3 regions of the Aurantimonas sp. NFXS3 genome follow, and region 3 is predicted to be linked to each of the others. Evidence: predicted binding sites of a transcription regulator. Region 3 holds the regulator's gene; each other region holds the start of a gene.
The links. The regulator LexA, encoded in region 3, represses DNA repair genes until DNA is damaged. The targets are predictions, from matches to a motif close to TGTTCNNNNTGTGTTCNG.

Region 1 (4,392 bases), 150 kb from region 3:
CCGGCCGCCTCCTGGCCCCGGTGCTGCAAAGCATGCAGGCCGAGCGTGGTCAGTGCGGCCGCATCGGTCCGTTTGAAAATGCCGAAAACGCCGCACTCTTCGTGCAGCGAGTCATCGCCGAAAGGCGTGTCATCCATCGATTTTATCCGCCGTTTGCCGTTGTCGGTCGGCCGTCCGTTAGATGCCCCACCCTATACGCGCTTATGTCGTCGCATGCGAGGCGGTGAGCGAAGAGATCATGCCGCGGCCGCAACGCCGGCTAGTTCGCCGGCTGCGCGGGAGTGTCGGTGCCTTCGATGACACCTTCGATCGAGGTCGGCTCGCCGGGCGTCGCCGTGCCCTCGGGAACGCCATCCGCATCCTGCGGTCCGCGGATGCTGTCGAGGATGACCTCTTCCGGGTTGTCGGGCAGGGCGGCCACGAGCTGCTGGCCGAGATTGTCGAGGAACGGCTTGGAGCGCGCGCCGGCGATCCAGTCCGGCTGGTTCTCGGGGGCAAGCCAGTTGAAGAACAGCATCGCCACGACGACGAGGAGCAGGCCGCGCACGGCGCCGAAGATGAAGCCGAGCGTGCGGTCGAGCGCACCGATGCGGCTGTCGATGATGAAGTCGGCGATGCGCAGGGTGATGAAGGAGACGATGATCAGGACGACCAGGAAGATCGCTGCGGCGGCCGCCACCATGGCGACGGTGTCGGAGGCTATGTACTCGGCGGCATAGGGGGTCAGCGGCTTGTAGAAGAAGAAGGCCGCAGCCGCCGCGACAAGCCATGAGACGACCGACAGGATCTCCCGCGAGAAGCCGCGGACCATGGCGAGCAGCGCCGAGACCAGCATGATCGCGAAGAGAATCGCATCGAGAAGCGTGACGGTCATGAAGGATGGCCCCGTAGGCATATGGATCGTGCGGGCGGGCGCGGGATCGTCCGGGCTGCCCCGCTCGCCCACGCTGTAGCGCTTTTCATGACAGTTTTACACTAGGGACTTGCCGGAAAATCAAGCCTCGCTCCCATTGCCGCCCGCCGCGACCCGCGCGACGAGATCGGGCAGGGCCTCGATCTCATTGGCAACCATGTCGCGGGTGCGCGGCAGGTCGGGGCTGCCCGACGGCAGGACGGCCTGCCGGAAGCCCAGCTTTTCCGCCTCCTTCAGCCGCTGCGCCGCCTGGCCAACCGGGCGCACCGAGCCGGACAGGCTGATCTCGCCGAAATAGACGCAATCGGCGGGCAGGGGCGCGCCGCTGAGCGAGGAGACCAGCGCCGCGGCCACGGCCAGATCGGCCGCCGGCTCGGAAATGCGGAAACCGCCGGCGACGTTGAGATAGACGTCGTGCTGACCGAGCCGCACGCCGCAATGAGCTTCCAGCACCGCCAGCACCATGGCCAGCCGCGGCTGGTCCCAGCCGAGGACGGCACGCCGCGGCGTGCCGAGGGCCGAGGGGGCGACGAGGGCCTGGATCTCGACGAGGACCGGCCGGGTGCCTTCCATGCCGGCGAAGACGGCGGCGCCGGCGGCCTTCTCGTTGCGCTCGCCGAGGAACAGCTCGGACGGGTTCTGCACCTCGCGCAGGCCGAGATCGCCCATCTCGAAGACGCCGATCTCGTCGGTGGGACCGAAGCGGTTCTTGACAGTGCGCAGGATGCGGTAGTGATGCCCGCCTTCACCTTCGAAATAGAGGACGGCATCGACCATGTGCTCGACCACCCGCGGGCCCGCGATCTGGCCTTCCTTGGTGACATGGCCGACGAGGATGACGGCGGCGCCGCTGGCCTTGGCGAAGCGGATCATCGCCTGCACGCCGACCCGCACCTGGGTCACCGTGCCCGGCGCGGATTCGGCGAGGTCGCTCCATAGGGTCTGGATCGAATCAATGATGACGAGGTCGGGACGGCGCGCCTCGGCGAGGGTCGCGAGAATGTCCTCGACATTGGTCTCGGCCATGAGCTGAACGTCGGTATCGGCCGCGTTGAGCCGCTGGGCGCGCAGCCGCACCTGCGCCACCGCTTCCTCGCCCGAGACATAGACGACGCTGTGCCCGCGCCGCGACAGGGCGGCTGCGGTCTGCATCAGGAGCGTCGACTTGCCGATGCCGGGATCGCCGCCGATCAGGAGAGCCGAGCCGCGCACGATGCCGCCGCCGGTCGCCCGGTCGAGCTCGTCGATGCCGGAGACAATGCGCGGCGCCTCTTCGAGTTCGCCGGACAGCGGCAGCAGCGCCGAGGGCGTGCCCTTGCGGCGACCGCGCTGGGGTCCGCCGCCGATGCCGCCGGAGGCGTTCTCCTCGACGACGGTGTTCCATTCGCCGCAGGATTCGCACTTGCCCTGCCAGCGCGTATAGACCGCGCCGCAGCTCTGGCAGATGAAGGAAGGTTTCGCTTTGGCCATGGCGCCTTCTTGGTTTCCACGCGCCCGTCAGTCAAGAACAAAACAAAAACAAGCCTGCGGTCGGCCCAGCATCGAGAGGCGATTTCAGGAGCTGCGCGCTATCGTTAGGCCGGCAAGGGTTCGGCAATCTCGCGATGCGATGATCGTGGCCGCAACCTGAGCGCGAGGCGACGATGCTGATCATCGGTTTCTATCTCGTGGCGGTGAATATCGCCGCCTACTGGGCGTTCGTGTTCGACAAGACGAAGGCGCGGGCCGGAGTGCGGCGCACGCCGGAAAGCACGCTGCTGCGCTACGCGCTGATGGGCGGCAGCCTCGGGGCCATCGCGGCGCAGCAGATCATCCGCCACAAGACCCGCAAGGAACCGTTCCGCACGCAGCTCTGGGCGATCGCGGCCATGCAGGTGCTCCTGATCGTGGGGTTCGGCATGGCGGTTCTCGTGCTGGGGGCCGATACGGTGCAGCAGTGGATCGTGGGGCAGGTCGGCTAGAACCAGCGGCGCTCGACCCTCGGACCGAGGCCGGTCAGCAATTCATAGGCGATCGTCCCGGCCGCACTGGCCACCGCGTCGATCGACAGGTTCGGGCCGAAGAACTCGGCCCGGTCGCCGGGCGCGAGCGCGTCATCCGGGACATCGGTGACATCGAGAAGGGTCAGATCCATCGAGACGCGTCCCAGCACGGGCACGCGCTGCCCGGCGACGAAGGCCTGCGGTCCGGGACGCACGTCGCGCACGGCCACCCCGGCGCCCGAGGCGGCGCGGTGATAACCATCGGCATAGCCGAGGCCGACCGTCGCAATCCGCGTCTCACGTGTGAGCGGTGCGGCGGCGCCATAGCCGGCGGCCTCGCCGGCAGTGGCGGTGCGGACCTGCAGGATGGCGGCGGTGAGGCGCGCGACCGGCCGCAGGACGCCGCGCGAAGCCGGCCCCGCCTCGCCGCCGTAAAGGGTGATGCCGGGACGGGTGAGGTCGAAGCCGAATTCGCTGCCGAGAAACACCGCGGCGGAATTGGCGAGCGAACGTGGCACGCCAGGAAACAGCCCGGCCAGTTCCAGGAACCGGGCATGCTGCCGGGCGCTCTGGTCCGTCGGCTCGTCGGCCGAGGCCAGGTGGCTCATCACCAGAGCCAGATCGAGTGCGCCGGATGCGGCGAGGCTAGCTGCGGCTTCGGCGTCGGCGCGGTCGAGCCCCAGCCGGTTCATGCCGGTTTCGAGCTGGATCGCCGCCGGCGCGCGCCGTCGGGCGGCCTTCAGACCGTCACGCCAGACCGCGATGTCGCCGGGCGTCGAGAGGACCGGGATCAGACCGGTCTCGAGATGCAGGGGGACGCTGGCGGGTTCGAGCCCCTGCAGGACGAAGATGCGCGAAGGCGCGGTACCGTCATTCGGGCGCGCCAATCCATCAAGCGCTGCCCGCACGATCCGGCCTTCCTCGGCCCAGGCGACGAAGAAGTCGCGGCAGCCGGCGGCGTGGAGCGTGCGGGCGGTCTCGGCAGCGCCGAGGCCGTAGCCGTCGGCCTTGACCGCGGCGCCGGTGCGCGCGCCGGGATTGCGTGCGGCTAGCAGGGTCCAGTTGGCGGCGAGCGCTGCGCGGTCGATCTCGACCACGGGCATGCGCCCGAAACGGTGCGGAGCAGTCACGACCGCACCGGCTATTCGAACCGTTCCGGCAGATAGCTGTCGTCGGCGAGATCGGTGAAGCGGGTGTATTCGGCCTGGAAGGCGAGGGGCACCGTTGCGGTCGGGCCGTGACGCTGCTTGGCGATGATCACCTCGGCCTTGCCACGGGTCTCGTTCAGCGCCTGCTCCCATTTCAGATGGTCGTCCGTGCCCGGCTTGGGCTCGCGGTTGGCGAGGTAATATTCCTCGCGATACACGAACATCACCACGTCGGCGTCCTGCTCGATCGAGCCCGATTCACGCAGGTCGGCGAGCTGCGGGCGCTTGTCGTCGCGATTTTCCACCTGACGCGAGAGCTGCGACAGGGCGATGATTGGGACGGCCAGCT
Region 2 (4,392 bases), on a different contig from region 3:
AATGACCGAGGGCGATTATGTGCTCGCCGAGATCTCCGATACCGGCACGGGCATGCCGGTCGAGGTCGCCGAGCGCATCTTCGAGCCCTTCTTCACCACCAAGGACATCGGCAAGGGCACCGGCCTCGGCCTCTCCATGGTCTACGGCATCGTCAAGCAGTCGGGTGGCTTCATCTTCGTCGACACCAAGCCCGGCGAGGGCACGACCTTCCGCATCTTCCTGCCGCGCCATATCCCGGCGCAGGTGACGGCGGCCAAGAGCGATGCGGTGGCCGCGCCGGTGAACGCCAAGGTCGACCTGTCGGGCACCGCCTCGATCCTGCTCGTCGAGGACGAGGACCATGTGCGGGCCGGCAATGTGCGCGCGCTGAAGATGCGCGGCTACGACGTCCACGAGGCGGCGTCCGGCATCGAGGCGCTGGAGGTGATGGAAGAACTCGACGGCCAGATCGAGCTCGTCGTCTCCGACGTGGTCATGCCCGAGATGGACGGCCCGACGCTCTTGCGCGAAATGCGCAAGACGCGGCCGGAGCTGAAGTTCATCTTCGTCTCCGGCTATGCCGAGGACGCCTTCGCCAAGAACCTGCCCGAGGGCGAGAAGTTCGGCTTCCTCGCCAAGCCCTTCTCGCTGCGCGAGCTGGCCGTGGCGGTCAAGAACATGCTCGACGAATAGGCTTCCGGCCGTCCCGGCGGCTCAGCCCTGCCGGGCGACCGCGATGCGGGCCGCAAGCCGGGCATTCGCCTCGACCAGCGCGATATTGGCCTCCAGCGAGCGACCGCCGCTGAGGGTGAAGATGCGGGCGAGGAGGAAAGGCGTGACGGCCTTGCCGGTGATCCCTTCCGCCTCGGCATCGGCGAGCGCCTGGGCGATCCAGCCGTCGACCTCGTCGCGATCGATCGCCGCGGCTGCGTCGAGCGGGTTGGTCACCAGCATGCCACCATCGATGCCGAGACTGTCGCGGGCAGCCTGGAAGCCGGCGATTTCGGCGGCGCTGTCGAGGCGCAGCGGCACCGGCAGGCCGGAGCTGCGCGACCAGAAGGCCGGCAGATCGTCGGTGCCGTAGCCGACCACCGGAACGCCTTTGGTTTCCAGCACTTCCAGCGTCTTTTGCAGATCGAGAATCGCCTTGGCGCCGGCGCAGACGACGATGACCGGCGTGCGCGCCAGCTCTTCGAGATCGGCGGAGATGTCGAAGCTGGTCTCGGCGCCGCGATGGACGCCGCCGATGCCGCCCGTGGCGAAGACGCCGATGCCGGCGAGCGCACTGGCGATCATCGTCGCGGCCACCGTGGTCGCGCCCGTGCGGCCGGTGGCCAGGGCATAGGCGAGGTCGGCGCGCGACACCTTCAGAACGTCCCTCGCAGTCGCCAGTGCCGTGAGCTCGGCGGGCTCGAGCCCGATCCGCAGGCGTCCGTCGAGGACGGCGATGGTCGCCGGGACGGCCCCTTCCTCGCGGACGATCGCCTCGACCCGCTCGGCCATGGCGAGATTGCGCGGATAGGGCATGCCATGGGTAATGATGGTCGATTCCAGCGCGACGATCGGCGCGTTCGAAGCAAGCGCGGCGGCGACATTGGCAGAGGCCGTATAGGGCAGGGCGGTGGTCAAGACGCAGGCTCCGGTGCGCGGGGGTCATGCAGCGCGGCGACGCCCTCGGCGATCCTCCGCGACAATGCGTCCGGGGATAACGGATCGGACGAAATCCGCAACGAGGCGGCGACGATGCCGGCGCGCACGGCGTCGAGCCAGGGCGTGCCGGCGCACAAAGCCGCAAAGGCGGTGCCGGCCAGATTGTCGCCGGCGCCGGTGATATCTTTCGGAACGACCGTGGGCGGCTGCTGCAGCAAAACGGTCTCGCCGTCGATGATCATCACCTCGCGCGGGCCATCGGTCACCACGGCGCGGTGGACGCCGAGCTCGCCCAGCAACTCGGCGATCAGCTGCGGGCTGGTGCCGGTGGTCGCCTCGACCAGGCTGGCGGCCTCGGCATAGGAGAGGAACAGCGCCGAGATATTGGCGAGCGAATCCTGCAGGCGGCCGATCTTGGCCGGCGAGACGCCGATCGCGCCGACCGGCTTGCCCGCCGCCTCCCGGGTGATCGTCGCGATCGCGCCGGACGGCAGATTGGCGTCGACGAGGACGCCGTCGGCCTTGCCGATCGCCGCGCGCACGGCGCTCTTGGTGAACAACCGCGGCACCAGGAGGTCGTAGAGCGCCATGTCGGCGACGCCGGCGACGAGTTCGCCCTTGTCGTCGAGAACGGCGGTGTAGGTGGGGGTCATGCGGTCGAGCCAGGTGACCGACAGGTCGGTGACGCCGAGGGCGCGGATCGCGTCGGTGACGCGGCGCCCGTCCGGATCGCCGCCGCGGGCGCTGTGCAGGCTGATCGTCGCACCGGCCTGGACCATGGCCTGAACCGCGTTGAACGCCGCGCCGCCGGGACAATCCACCAGCCGTCCGGGATTGGAGGCGTGCGGGATGAAGGGCGCGTCCGAGATCGCGCGCCGGTCGATATGGGCCGCACCGGCGACATAGATCAGGGGGGCGGTCATGGGCGGGCTCTTCATCAAAACTTCAGAAATTTATCGCCGGGAAGCGATTCGCGGCAGCGCGCGAAAACGGAACAAACGGGGATCGCAGGCTTGCGGAACGGGAACAAAAAGAGTACATGGTGATGGTGCGGCTCGTCATTGCACCCCCGTCCAACGCGTGGAATAAGGTCTCGTCTCTCATGGCACAGAATTCACTCAGGCTTGTCGAGGATAATTCGTTGGACAAGAACAAGGCGCTCGACGCCGCCCTGTCGCAGATCGAGAGAGCCTTCGGCAAGGGCTCTATCATGCGGCTCGGCGAGAACGAAAAGATCGTCGAGATCGAGACTGTTTCCACCGGTTCGCTGGGTCTCGACATCGCGCTCGGCATTGGCGGTCTGCCCAAGGGACGTGTCGTCGAGGTCTACGGCCCGGAAAGCTCGGGCAAGACGACGCTGGCACTGCACACCATTGCCGAAGCCCAGAAGAAGGGCGGCGTCTGCGCCTTCGTGGATGCCGAGCACGCGCTCGACCCGGTCTATGCCCGCAAGCTGGGCGTCGATCTGGAGAACCTCCTGATCTCGCAGCCGGACACCGGCGAGCAGGCGCTGGAGATCACCGACACGCTGGTGCGCTCGGGCGCGATCGACGTGCTGGTGGTCGATTCGGTCGCCGCGCTGACGCCGCGCGCCGAGATCGAGGGCGAGATGGGCGATTCGCTGCCCGGCATGCAGGCCCGGCTGATGAGCCAGGCGCTGCGCAAGCTCACCGGTTCGATCTCGCGCTCCAAGTGCATGGTCATCTTCATCAACCAGATCCGCATGAAGATCGGCGTCATGTTCGGTTCGCCCGAGACAACGACGGGCGGCAACGCGCTGAAGTTCTACGCCTCGGTCCGTCTCGACATCCGCCGCATCGGCGCGATCAAGGACCGCGACGAGGTCACCGGCAACCAGACCAAGGTCAAGGTGGTCAAGAACAAGCTGGCGCCGCCGTTCAAGCAGGTCGAGTTCGACATCATGTATGGCGAGGGCGTCTCCAAGACCGGCGAACTGGTCGATCTGGGCGTGAAGTCCGGCATCGTCGAGAAGTCGGGCGCATGGTTCTCCTACAACAGCCAGCGGCTGGGGCAGGGACGCGAGAACGCCAAGTCGTTCCTACGCGACAATCCGGCCGTCGCCGACGAGATCGAGACACTGATCCGCCAGAATGCCGGGCTTCTCGCCGAGCAGCTTCTGGACGATACCGGCCCGGGCGACGATTCCGACGCCTGATCGGCGACGGCAGCACGACATGAGCGACGGCCTGCCCATCCGGGTGGGCCGTTTCGCGTTGGGGGGTCTGATGGACAGGCGGAGCGGGCCTCTGTACAACGCGCCTTTGCCCGAGGCTGACGGCGTGCGCGCCGCGGCGACGGGCTCTTCCCCGCAGGTATTCCGAAGGTCGCATTCATGAGTGGCGTCAACGAAATCCGGTCCGCGTTCCTCGACTATTTCGCGAAGAACGATCACGAGCGGGTGGCCTCGTCGCCGCTCGTGCCGCGCAACGACCCGACATTGATGTTCACCAATGCGGGCATGGTGCAGTTCAAGAACGTCTTCACCGGCGTCGAGACGCGGCCCTATCAGCGCGCCGCGACCTCGCAGAAATGCGTGCGCGCCGGCGGCAAGCACAACGATCTCGACAATGTCGGCTACACCGCGCGGCACCACACCTTCTTCGAGATGCTGGGTAATTTCTCCTTCGGCGACTATTTCAAGGACCGGGCGATCGAGCTCGCATGGAACCTGATCACCAAGGAATTCGCGCTGCCGGCCGACCGGCTGCTGGTCACGGTCTATTCCGAGGACGAGGAAGCGG
Region 3 (4,392 bases):
GCGGCCCTCATCACCGGCGAGCGCGCCGGTATCCCCGACGATGCCCGCGAATGGCTGCGCGGCACGGGGCTCGCCCATGTCCTGTCGATCTCGGGCCTGCACATGGCGATCGTCGCCGGCTTCGCCATGCTGGCCGTGCGGTCGTCGCTGTCGCTCGTGCCGGCCATCTCGCTGCGCCTGCCGGCCAAGAAGATCGCCGCCATCGTCGCGCTCGTGGTCGCGGCGATCTATCTGGCGATCTCGGGCGCCAATGTCGCGACCCAGCGCTCCTTCGTCATGCTGGCGATCATGCTCGGCGCGGTGCTGATCGACCGCCCCGCCCTGACGCTTCGCAACGTCGCGATCGCTGCCATCGTCGTCATCCTCGTCGCTCCGCATGCGGTGATGACCGCCAGCTTCCAGATGAGCTTTGCGGCGACCGTGGCGCTGATCGGCGGCTATGCGGCCCTGTCGCAATGGCGGGCAGGGCGCGAACGCGGCCGCGAGACGGATAGGGGCGTCGCCGGCAAGATCCTCGTCGCGCTCTCTGCGATCATGGTCACGTCGCTTCTCGCGGGATCGGCGACCGCGCCTTATGCCGCCTATCACTTCCACCGGATGGCGGCCTTCGGCTTCGTCGCCAATCTCCTGACCATGCCGCTGTTCACGCTGTGGATCATGCCGCTGGCGCTGGTGGGAACGCTGCTGATTCCGTTCGGGCTCGACGCCTGGCCGTTCCAGGCGATGGGTGCCGGCCTCTGGCTCGTCTTCGAGATCGCCCGCAACGTCTATGCCTGGCTGCCGGACCAGGCGATCGGACGCATGACCGCATCGGGACTTCTGCTGCTGACGGCGGCGATCCTCACCGCGTCCTGTCTGGCAAGCCGGTTGCGCTGGCTTGGCCTGCCGCTGGCACTCGCCGGATTCGTCGCAGCGCCCGACAGGACGGTCCCACCGGAACTGCTGATCTTCGAGGACGGCAAGGAGGTCGCGACTCTCGCGGCGGAGGGCCAGCTTGCTTTCCTTCGTGCAAGGCCCAGCGGTTTCATCGCGGAACAATGGGAGCGGGCCTTCGAGGCGCGGGCGCCGCGGGGCACGGACACCGAGCGGATCCGTGCGACGATTCCCGCCGAGTGCGCGGCCAAATACTGCCGCTTCACCACGCGCGGCGGCCTGCGGGTGGTCTGGACGGAGGATTATGCCCGCACGGGCAATGCCTGCGACGAGGCGGATGTTGCCATCGTCTCACGGGCGATCCGGCTTGCCGAATGCCGGTCCGGCGCGGCTCTGGTGACGCTGCGCACGCTGCGGCGGACCGGCTCGCTGGCGATCGGCCGGGAGGCGGCGACAGGCCGGCCCCGCATCGTGCAGGCAATCAGCGATCCACCCGAACGCTGGAACGTCCATCGGCTGGCGCCCTGGCCGGAATATTGGCGCAAGCCTGCTGCACCGGACCCGCAGGTGCCTGTCACGCAACCCGCGTCGGCGACCGTCAGCAATGGCGGCTCGGCCAGCGCAGGCCGAACCGCGACGACTGCGCCCTGAGCGAGGACGAGCCGGTTTCGGGCCTCAACGCTTCGGGCGCAAGTCGCGAGGCCCTATCACCCGTTCTGCGCCGACCGCGTCGCGTCCGGAGCGGTCAGTAGCGGCGGATCAGGCCGATCAGCTTGCCCTGGACCTTGACCCTGTCCGAGCCAAAGATCCGGGTTTCATAGGCCGGATTTGCCGCCTCCAGCGCGATGGTGTCGCCGCGACGGCGGAATCGCTTGAGCGTCGCTTCCTCGTCGTCGACGAGGGCGACCACGATCTCGCCCGGAGTCGCGGTGTCCCCCCGGCGGATGACCACCGTGTCGCCGTCGAGAATGCCGGCCTCGATCATCGAATCGCCCTTCACTTCGAGGGCGTAATGCTCGCCGCTGCCCAGCATATCCGGCGGAACGACGATGGAATGGGTGTTGTGCTGGATGGCCGAGATCGGCACGCCGGCGGCAATGCGCCCCATGACAGGAATGGCCGTCGAGGCGGACGCCTTGGCCGGCGCCGGCTGAGCCGCGGGTGCGGGCCGGGCCGCGTCGCGGCTGCCTTCGATGACGCTCGGCTTGAAGCCGGTGCGCCCGACTGGGGCCGGGCGGTTGCCCTGAATCGACTCGGGCAGTTTCAGGATTTCCAGCGCGCGGGCCCGGTTGGGCAGGCGGCGGATGAAGCCCCGCTCCTCGAGCGCGGTGATCAGGCGGTGAATGCCGGACTTGGACCGCAGGTCCAGCGCGTCCTTCATTTCATCGAAGGACGGGGGCACACCAGTCTCGCGCACCCGATCGTTCACGAAGACCAGAAGATCGTGCTGCTTGCGCGTCAGCATCCGGGCGACTCCTCAAAACAAAACCTGAACAAACCTATCTGTTCTAGTTGTGTTCCGCAAGTGGCTCCAGCGCCGTCAGGGGGACGTAATCGCAGGGATCGCCCGCTTCGGCCGGTGCGGCGCGGACAGGGCGGACGAGCAGCGCATCGGCCGCGGCATAGATCGACAGCAGCGAGGAATCCTGCCGCGACAACGGCACGATGCGGGGTGGGCCGGCGCCGTCCGGTTCGATCCGGGCGCGCACGAAATCCGTGCGGTCGCCATTGTCCGGCATCGGCGCGGCGAGAATACCCCGGCGGTACAGCGGACGCGCGGGACGGCCTGCGAGGCGCCGAACCAGCGGTGCCAGGAACAGGGTCGCGGCGACCATGGAGGAGGCGGGGTTGCCGGGCAGGCCGACGACCCGCATGTCGCCCAGCCTGCCGGCCATCAGCGGCTTGCCGGGTCGCATGGCCACCTTCCAGAAGTCGAGGGAGACGCCATGAGCGGCGAAGACCTTGCCGACGAGATCGTGGTCGCCGACCGATGCGCCGCCGATGGTGACGAAGATGTCGGCGCCGTCCGCGATCGCCTGTGTCAGCTGGGCATCGATGGCCGCTTCGCGGTCGGGCGCGATCCCGCAATTCAGCGGCAGGCCGCCGGCCTCGCGCACCAGTGCGGCGACACCGAAGGTGTTGGAGGCGACGATCTGCGACGGACCGATGGGTTCGCCGGGCAGGACGAGTTCGTCGCCGGTCGCCAGGATCGCCACGCGGGGCCGGCCGCGTACCGGGATCGACGGATGACCACCGCTGGCGGCCAGCGCGATGGCGCCCGGGGTCAGCACGGTGCCGGCGGTGAGAAGCGGCGTGCCCGCGGCGAAATCGATTCCCGCCGGGCGGATGTGCTGGCCGACGACGACCGGCGCCGTCGCGGTGACCGTGCTGTCCCGACGGTGGGCGTTCTCCTGGATCAGGATGGCGTCGGCGCCAGCGGGAACCGGCGCGCCGGTGGATATGCGGATGGTCTCGCCCGGCTGCAGCGTGCCGTCATAGGCGTGGCCGGCGGCCGATTCGCCGACGAGCCGCAGGGAGGGGAAGGGCGCTTCGTCGCCGAGGTCGGCGGCGCGGACCGCGTAGCCGTCCATGGCGGAGGCGTCGAAGGCCGGCTGGGTGCGCAGCGAGGCGAGGTCCGCGCCCAGAATGCGGCCCGAGGCGTCGCGCAGCGGCAGCGTCTCGGTTCGGGCGAGGGGCCGGGCGTCCTCGACGAGGAGACGATAGGCCTCCTCGACGGGGATGAGACTCACGACGCGGCGTCCGCCGACCAGTCGCCGGAGCGGCCGCCGGATTTCGCCAGCAGGCGGATGCCGCTGATGGTCATGGAGCGGTCGACCGCCTTGGCCATGTCGTAGATGGTGAGGCAGGCAACCGAGACGGCGGTCAGCGCCTCCATCTCGACACCGGTCTTGCCGCCGACCCGCGCCGTCGCCGTGACCCTAAGGCCGGGCAGCGCCGGCTCGGCGGTGATCTCGACGCCGATCTTCTCCAGCATCAGCGGATGACAGAGCGGGATCAGGTCGTGGGTCTTCTTGGCGCCCATGATTCCGGCAATGCGGGCAATGCCGATGACGTCGCCCTTCTTGGCCTCGCCGGCCAGGATCAAGTCGAGCGTCGCCGGCTCCATCATCACGAAGCCTTCGGCCTCGGCGACGCGGCGCGTGCGCTCCTTGTCGCCGACATCGACCATCGACGCGGCGCCGGTGGCGTCGAGATGGGTCAGCGTGACGTCGCGCGGATCGCTCATGCGGACACCGTGACGGCGGGATCGCCGCCGATCAGCGCGCGGGTCGCGGCCTCGACGTCGTCCTGACGCATCAGGCTCTCGCCGACGAGGAAGGTGCGGATGCCGTGTCCGGCGAGGCGCTGGCAGTCGGCATGGGTGAAGATGCCGCTTTCGCCGACCAGGACGCGATCGTCGGGCACGAGGGCGGCGAGCCGCTCGGCGGTGTCCAGCGAGGTCTCGAAGGTGCGCAGATTGCGGTTGTTGATGCCCAGCAGCGGCGATGCGAGCGCAAG

Region 1: radA (DNA repair protein RadA) is a predicted target of LexA. The motif match lies at 2,417-2,434, and genes of this name have one in related genera.
Region 2: recA (recombinase RecA) is a predicted target of LexA. The motif match lies at 2,653-2,670, and genes of this name have one in related genera.

What each region holds. Positions count from the first base shown of each region.
Region 1 covers NZ_JAGDDZ010000005.1:286,829-291,220, reverse strand. Annotated here, with positions in the region: gene purF (amidophosphoribosyltransferase) at 1-137, opposite strand, end outside; gene J3367_RS15740 (CvpA family protein) at 260-874, opposite strand; gene radA (DNA repair protein RadA) at 995-2,383, opposite strand; gene J3367_RS15730 (DUF1294 domain-containing protein) at 2,557-2,874, shown strand; gene alr (alanine racemase) at 2,871-3,998, opposite strand; gene J3367_RS15720 (replicative DNA helicase) at 4,037-4,392, opposite strand, start outside.
Region 2 covers NZ_JAGDDZ010000001.1:858,906-863,297, forward strand. Annotated here, with positions in the region: gene cckA (cell cycle histidine kinase CckA) at 1-673, shown strand, start outside; gene J3367_RS03895 (pseudouridine-5'-phosphate glycosidase) at 695-1,609, opposite strand; gene J3367_RS03900 (PfkB family carbohydrate kinase) at 1,606-2,553, opposite strand; gene recA (recombinase RecA) at 2,733-3,806, shown strand; gene alaS (alanine--tRNA ligase) at 3,984-4,392, shown strand, end outside.
Region 3 covers NZ_JAGDDZ010000005.1:136,475-140,866, reverse strand. Annotated here, with positions in the region: gene J3367_RS15060 (ComEC/Rec2 family competence protein) at 1-1,524, shown strand, start outside; gene lexA (transcriptional repressor LexA) at 1,619-2,338, opposite strand; gene glp (gephyrin-like molybdotransferase Glp) at 2,382-3,623, opposite strand; gene moaC (cyclic pyranopterin monophosphate synthase MoaC) at 3,620-4,120, opposite strand; gene trpC (indole-3-glycerol phosphate synthase TrpC) at 4,117-4,392, opposite strand, start outside.